2 regions of the Streptomyces sp. NPDC039736 genome follow, and region 1 is predicted to be linked to the other one. Evidence: predicted binding sites of a transcription regulator. Region 1 holds the regulator's gene; the other holds the start of a gene.
What was found. Region 1 encodes HrcA, which represses chaperone genes, less so after heat shock. Its sites were predicted from a motif close to TTNGCACTCNGNNNNNCNGAGTGCNAA; they were not measured.
Positions count from the first base shown of each region.

Region 2: a site for HrcA is predicted at 1,965-1,991, ahead of groL (chaperonin GroEL). Genes of this name have one in related genera too.

Region 1 is NZ_JBVIUQ010000004.1:236,886-240,289, forward strand. It holds gene dnaJ (molecular chaperone DnaJ) at 1-741, opposite strand, end outside; gene hrcA (heat-inducible transcriptional repressor HrcA) at 742-1,758, opposite strand; gene ACZ56L_RS14415 (MBL fold metallo-hydrolase) at 1,931-2,662, shown strand; gene ACZ56L_RS14420 (DUF3097 domain-containing protein) at 2,697-3,404, shown strand, end outside.
Region 2 is NZ_JBVIUQ010000002.1:552,573-555,976, forward strand. It holds gene thrC (threonine synthase) at 1-777, shown strand, start outside; gene ACZ56L_RS07545 (MoaD/ThiS family protein) at 807-1,082, shown strand; gene ACZ56L_RS07550 (cold-shock protein) at 1,525-1,728, shown strand; gene groL (chaperonin GroEL) at 2,160-3,404, shown strand, end outside.

The DNA.
Region 1 (3,404 bases):
GTCGCCGGCGGGGCCGCCGCCGGGGCCGACCTCGCCCTCGCCCGCGAGCTGGATGCGGGTGCCGTTGTCGACACCGGCCGGGATCTTCACCGTCAGGGTGCGACGGGAGCGGACGCGGCCGTCGCCGGCGCACTCCGGGCACGGCGTCGGCACGACCGTGCCGAAGCCCTGGCACTGCGGGCAGGGGCGCGAGGTCATGACCTGGCCGAGGAAGGACCGGGTGACCTGCGAGACCTCACCGCGCCCGCGGCACATGTCGCAGGTCTGCGCGGAGGTGCCGGGGGCCGCGCCCTCGCCGCTGCACGTGGTGCAGACGACGGCGGTGTCGACCTGGATCTCCTTGGTGGTGCCGAAGGCCGCCTCATTGAGGTCGATCTCCAGGCGGATCATGGCGTCCTGGCCGCGGCGGGTGCGCGAGCGCGGGCCGCGCTGCGACGCCGTGCCGAAGAAGGCGTCCATGATGTCGGAGAAGTTCCCGAAACCGCCCTGGCCGAAGCCGCCCGCGGCACCGCCGCCGCCGGAGGCCGACAGCGGGTCGCCGCCGAGGTCGTAGACCTGCTTCTTCTGCGGGTCCGACAACACCTCGTAGGCGGCGTTGATCTCCTTGAAGCGCTCCTGGGTCTTCGGGTCCGGATTGACGTCCGGGTGGAGCTCACGGGCGAGGCGCCGGAACGCCTTCTTGATTTCGTCCTGGGAAGCGTCGCGGCGCACGCCGAGTACGGCGTAGTAGTCCGTGGCCACTTACGACTCCGCCAGGATCTGTCCGACGTAACGTGCCACTGCGCGTACCGCTCCCATCGTTCCGGGGTAGTCCATGCGGGTCGGTCCGACCACGCCTAGTTTGGCGACTGCCTCGTCGCCCGAACCGTAGCCGACTGCGACCACGGACGTTGAACTGAGTCCTTCATGGGCGTTCTCGTGCCCGATGCGCACCGTCATGCCGGACTCGGTGGCCTCGCCGAGCAGCTTCAGCAGTACCACCTGCTCCTCCAGCGCCTCCAGTACGGGGCGGATGGTGAGCGGGAAGTCGTGGCCGAAGCGGGTGAGATTGGCGGTGCCGCCGATCATCAGCCGTTCCTCGGTCTCCTCCACCAGTGTCTCAAGGAGAGTCGCGAGCACCGTCGAGACGGTTCCCCTGTCCTCCGGCTCGAACGACTCGGGGAGGTCCTGCACCAACTGCGGCACGTCGGCGAACCTGCGGCCCACGACCCGGCTGTTGAGCCGGGCCCGCAGGTCAGCGAGGGAGGTCTCGCCGAACGGCGCCGGGCAGTCGATCATCCGCTGCTCGACGCGGCCGGTGTCGGTGATCAGCACCAGCATCAGCCGGGCCGGGGCCAGTGAGAGAAGTTCCACATGGCGCACCGTGGAACGCGTCAGCGACGGGTACTGCACGACCGCCACCTGCCGGGTCAGCTGCGCGAGCAGCCGCACGGTGCGGGCGACGACGTCGTCCAGGTCCACGGAGGCGTCCAGGAAGTTCTGGATGGCACGCCGCTCCGGCGTCGACAGGGGCTTGACCCCGGCCAGCCGGTCGACGAACAGCCGGTACCCCTTGTCGGTGGGGATGCGCCCGGCGCTGGTGTGCGGCTGGGCGATGAACCCCTCGTCCTCCAGGGCCGCCATGTCGTTGCGCACGGTGGCCGGGGAGACCCCGAGCTGGTGACGCTCGGTGAGGGCCTTGGAGCCGACGGGCTCCTCCGTGCCGACGTAGTCCTGGACGATGGCGCGCAGCACTTCAAGTCTGCGTTCACTGAGCATCGCGCACACCTCCAAGCCGTGATGTTCCCTGGTGCCGATCGGACATGTGGAGCTTGTGCCCCGGTGTCCCGCTTGGCACTCACCGTGTGCGAGTGCCAGCGATTCCCCGGGTCAGTGTACGGCGGCGCGGTCCGGTCCGGGCAAGGGCGGCTGCTCACGCTAGCGTCACGGTATGGACATGCGATGGGAAGAGGCAGGCTGGGAACGTCTCGCTCCGGGGGTCGGCAGGCGGCGGATGCCCGGCTGGGACGCCACGATCGGCCTGGTGGCGGGGGCCCGGGGGGCCCTGCTGTACGACACGGGCTCCTCGCTGCGGGAGGGCGCGGAGGTACGGACGCAGGCCGAGGCCCTCCTGGGCCGCAGAGTGACGCACGTCGCTCTCGGCCACCCGCACTTCGACCACGTCCTGGGCACCGGGGCGTTCGCCGGCGTCGAGGTCTTCGCCGCGTCCGGCATGGACGTCCTGCTGACCACGCAGCGCGACGCGCTCGCCGACGACGCGGCCCGGCAGGGGGTGCCGCACGACGCCGCCGTCGAGGCCGCGGAGCTGCTGCGCGCCCCGCGGCACCTGGTGTCCGACGAACGCACCCTCGACCTGGGCGGCGGGCGCGGTGTCCTGTTCGCCAACCTGGGGCCCGCGCACAGCGGGCACGACCTGGTGGCCCTCGTACCGGGCCTCCGGGGCGGCCCCGGGGTCGTCTTCTGCGGGGACCTGGTGGAGGAGTCCGGGGAGCCGCAGGCGGGCCGGGACGCGGTCGGCGGGCGGTGGCCCGAGGCGTTGGACCGGCTGCTGGCTTTGGGCGGCGAGGACGCCGTGTACGTGCCGGGGCACGGGGCCGTGGTGGACGCGGCGTTCGTACGGGCGCAACGGGACGCGCTGGCGCGCCGTTTCGGGGTCTGCTGACCGGTCGCGCGGCCGGTGTCGTAGCGTCGGCGGCATGCGCAGTTACAGCCCGGACTTCACGCCGCCGTGGAAGAAGCCGAAGCCCGTCCCCGAACTGGCCGCCGAGTACGACCTGGTGGTGGAGGAGGTGTCGACGGGCTTCTGCGGTGCGGTCGTCCGTACCGAGAAGACGGCGCAGGGGCCGACGGTCACCCTGGAGGACCGCTTCGGCAAGCACCGGGTGTTCCCGATGACCCCGGCGGGCTTCCTCCACGAGGGGACGCCCGTGACGCTGGTGCGCCCGTCCTCCGGTGCCGGTCCGGTGCGTCCCGCCCGTACCGCCTCCGGGTCGGTCGCCGTCGCGAACGCCCGCGCGCGCGTGGCGCGGGCGGGGCGCATCTACGTGGAGGGGCGGCACGACGCGGAGCTGGTGGAGCGGGTGTGGGGCGACGACCTGCGCGTCGAGGGCGTCGTCGTCGAGTACCTGGAGGGCATCGACGACCTGCCCGCGATCGTGGCCGACTTCGCCCCGGGCCCGGACGCCCGGCTGGGCGTCCTGGTCGACCACCTGGTGCCGGGCTCGAAGGAGTCCCGGATCGCCGCCCGGGTGACGGACGCGAACGTCCTGGTCGTCGGGCACCCGTACATCGACGTCTGGGAGGCCGTGAAGCCGTCGTCGGTGGGCATCCCCGGCTGGCCCCGGGTTCCGCGCGGCCAGGACTGGAAGACGGGCGTGTGCCGGGCGCTGGGCTGGCCGGAGAAC
Region 2 (3,404 bases), on a different contig from region 1:
TTCATCCCGCACGACCTGGAGCAGGGCAAGGTCGTCATGGCCGCCGTGTACGGGGGCGAGCTGGTCGGCATCGAGGGCAACTACGACGACGTGAACCGCTTCTGCTCCGAGCTGATCGGCGACCCGCTCGGCGAGGGCTGGGGCTTCGTCAACGTCAACCTGCGCCCGTACTACGGCGAGGGCTCCAAGACGCTCGCGTACGAGATCTGCGAGCAGCTCGGCTGGCGGCTGCCGGACCAGATCGTCATCCCGATCGCCTCGGGCTCCCAGCTCACCAAGATCGACAAGGGCTTGCAGGAGCTGATCAGGCTGGGTCTGGTCGAGGACAGGCCGTACAAGATCTTCGGCGCCCAGGCGGAGGGCTGCTCGCCGGTGTCGACGGCCTTCAAGGCGGGGCACGACGTGGTCCGCCCCCAGAAGCCGGACACGATCGCCAAGTCGCTCGCCATCGGCAACCCGGCGGACGGCCCGTACGTCCTGGACATCGCCCGGCGCACCGGCGGCGCGGTCGAGGACGTCAACGACGAGCAGGTCGTGGACGCCATCAAGCTGCTGGCCCGCACCGAGGGCATCTTCGCGGAGACCGCGGGCGGCGTGACCGTCGGCGTGACGAAGAAGCTCATCGAATCCGGCCTGCTGGACCCCGCCCTCACCACCGTCGTCCTCAACACCGGCGACGGCCTCAAGACGCTGGACGCGGTGGCCCCCACCACCGGCCCCTCCGCGACCATCCGCCCGAGCCTGGACGCGTTCCGCGACGCCGGCCTGGCACGCTGAATTCCCCCGTACTGGAAAGGCTGAACACCATGAGCGTCAAGGTCCGCATCCCCACCATCCTGCGCACGTACACGGGCGGCGAGGCCGAGGTGGCCGCCGAGGGGGCGACCCTCGCCGAGGTCATCGCCGACCTGGAGAAGAACCACACGGGCATCGCCGCGCGCGTCCTGGACGACCAGGGCAAGCTGCGCCGCTTCGTGAACGTGTACGTGAACGACGACGACGTCCGCTTCGAGAGCGGCCTCGAGACGGCCACCCCGGACGGCGCCGGCGTCTCGATCATCCCGGCCGTCGCCGGCGGCTGACCGCCGCCCCTGCCGCGGGGGCGTCCGCACGCCCCAACGCGCTCCGCACCGGCCCCTGTTGCCCCCTCCGCACACAAGCGGAGGGGGCAATTCTGCATGGTTGAAAGGGGTAGAGTGGGGGAAGCCCCGGTCGCCGCCCATGCCCCGCGCATATGAGAAGGCGACAAGATGCGGCCCGTGTGCCCGAGCGTTTTGCCGCCGATGCACACGCTATGTCCGGCCCGACTTGCCCCGGAAACGCGAGAGTTGACCGTTCCGGGCGTTCGGGCGTGCCCAGAATTCTCGTCCAATTGACCTGTTGCAGAGGGCAGTTGGGCGGATACATTCAGCCGCGGTCGACGCGCTACGGCGCACGCCCACCGCGATCCTGTCGGCGGGTGGGGTCTGACCCGGGGTCGCGAAGTGCGGCCCCGCGCAAGGGCCAGTAATAGGGGAGTTAGGCATGGCTCAGGGCACCGTCAAGTGGTTCAACGCGGAGAAGGGGTACGGCTTCATCGCGGTCGACGGTGGTGCGGATGTTTTCGTCCACTACAGCGCGATCCAGATGGACGGCTACCGCACCCTTGAAGAGGGTCAGCGAGTCGAGTTCGAGATCTCGCAGGGCCAGAAGGGTCCGCAGGCGGACATGGTCAAGCTCGCCGTCTGATCTCGGCGCGATCGGCCACCGACGCACTACTCAGCGACTTCACCAGCACTCACACACCTAGGGCCCGCACTCCGTCACCGGGGTACGGGCCCCAGGTGCGTCCGGGCGCACTCCGGCCGCGCGCCCCTCGCGGGCTCCGTCGCGCCCCGGCCGTGCATCCCGTCGCGCCCCGGCTGCGGGTCCCGTCGCACGTCCGGCCCACGACCTGCTGCGCTTCCCGCGATCTGTGGTACCCGCTTGCACTCGCATGGGTCGAGTGCTAATCATTGGCGTTAGCACTCTCCCCGTGAGAGTGACAGAACTTGGACCAGGTTCGGTGAGGCCGAGTGGTGTCGGGGTAAGGAATCCCGGGCATCGCGAGGCCGTCCGTCGCGGGCGCCGAATCGTACGGTCCGGAGAAATCCACCCCAGTCCTGGGAGGACCACTTCACATGGCCAAGATCATCGCGTTCGACGAGGAGGCCCGGCGCGGCCTCGAGCGTGGCATGAACCAGCTCGCCGACGCCGTCAAGGTCACCCTTGGCCCCAAGGGCCGGAACGTCGTCCTTGAGAAGAAGTGGGGCGCCCCCACGATCACCAACGACGGCGTCTCCATCGCCAAGGAGATCGAGCTCGAGGACCCGTACGAGAAGATCGGCGCCGAGCTCGTCAAGGAGGTCGCGAAGAAGACGGACGACGTCGCCGGTGACGGCACGACGACCGCGACCGTCCTCGCGCAGGCGCTGGTCCGTGAGGGTCTCCGCAACGTCGCCGCGGGCGCCAACCCGATGGCCCTGAAGCGTGGCATCGAGAAGGCCGTCGAGGCCGTCTCCGCCGCGCTCCTGGAGCAGGCGAAGGATGTCGAGACCAAGGAGCAGATCGCTTCGACGGCCTCCATCTCCGCCGCCGACACCCAGATCGGCGAGCTCATCGCCGAGGCGATGGACAAGGTCGGCAAGGAAGGCGTCATCACGGTCGAGGAGTCGCAGACCTTCGGCCTGGAGCTCGAGCTCACCGAGGGCATGCGCTTCGACAAGGGCTACATCTCCGCGTACTTCGCGACGGACATGGAGCGCATGGAGTCGGCGCTCGACGACCCGTACATCCTCATCGTCAACTCGAAGATCGGCAACGTGAAGGACCTCCTTCCGCTGCTGGAGAAGGTCATGCAGTCGGGCAAGCCCCTGCTGATCATCGCCGAGGACGTCGAGGGCGAGGCGCTCTCCACCCTGGTCGTCAACAAGATCCGCGGCACCTTCAAGTCCGTCGCCGTCAAGGCCCCGGGCTTCGGCGACCGCCGCAAGGCCATGCTGAACGACATCGCCATCCTCACGGGCGGCACGGTCATCTCCGAAGAGGTCGGCCTCAAGCTGGAGAACGCGGGCCTGGACCTCCTCGGCCGCGCCCGCAAGGTCGTCATCACCAAGGACGAGACGACCATCGTCGACGGTGCCGGTGACAGCGAGCAGGTCGCCGGTCGCGTGAACCAGATCCGCGCCGAGATCGAGAACAGCGACTCGGACTACGACCGCGAGAAGCTCCAGGAGCGCCTGGCGAAGCTGGCCGGCGGCGTGGCCGTCATCAAGGCCGGCGCCGCCACCGAGGTCGAGCTCAAGGAGCGCAAGCACCGCATCGAGGACGCCGTCCGCAACGCGAAGGCGGCCGTCGAAGAGGGCATCGTCGCCGGTGGTGGCGTC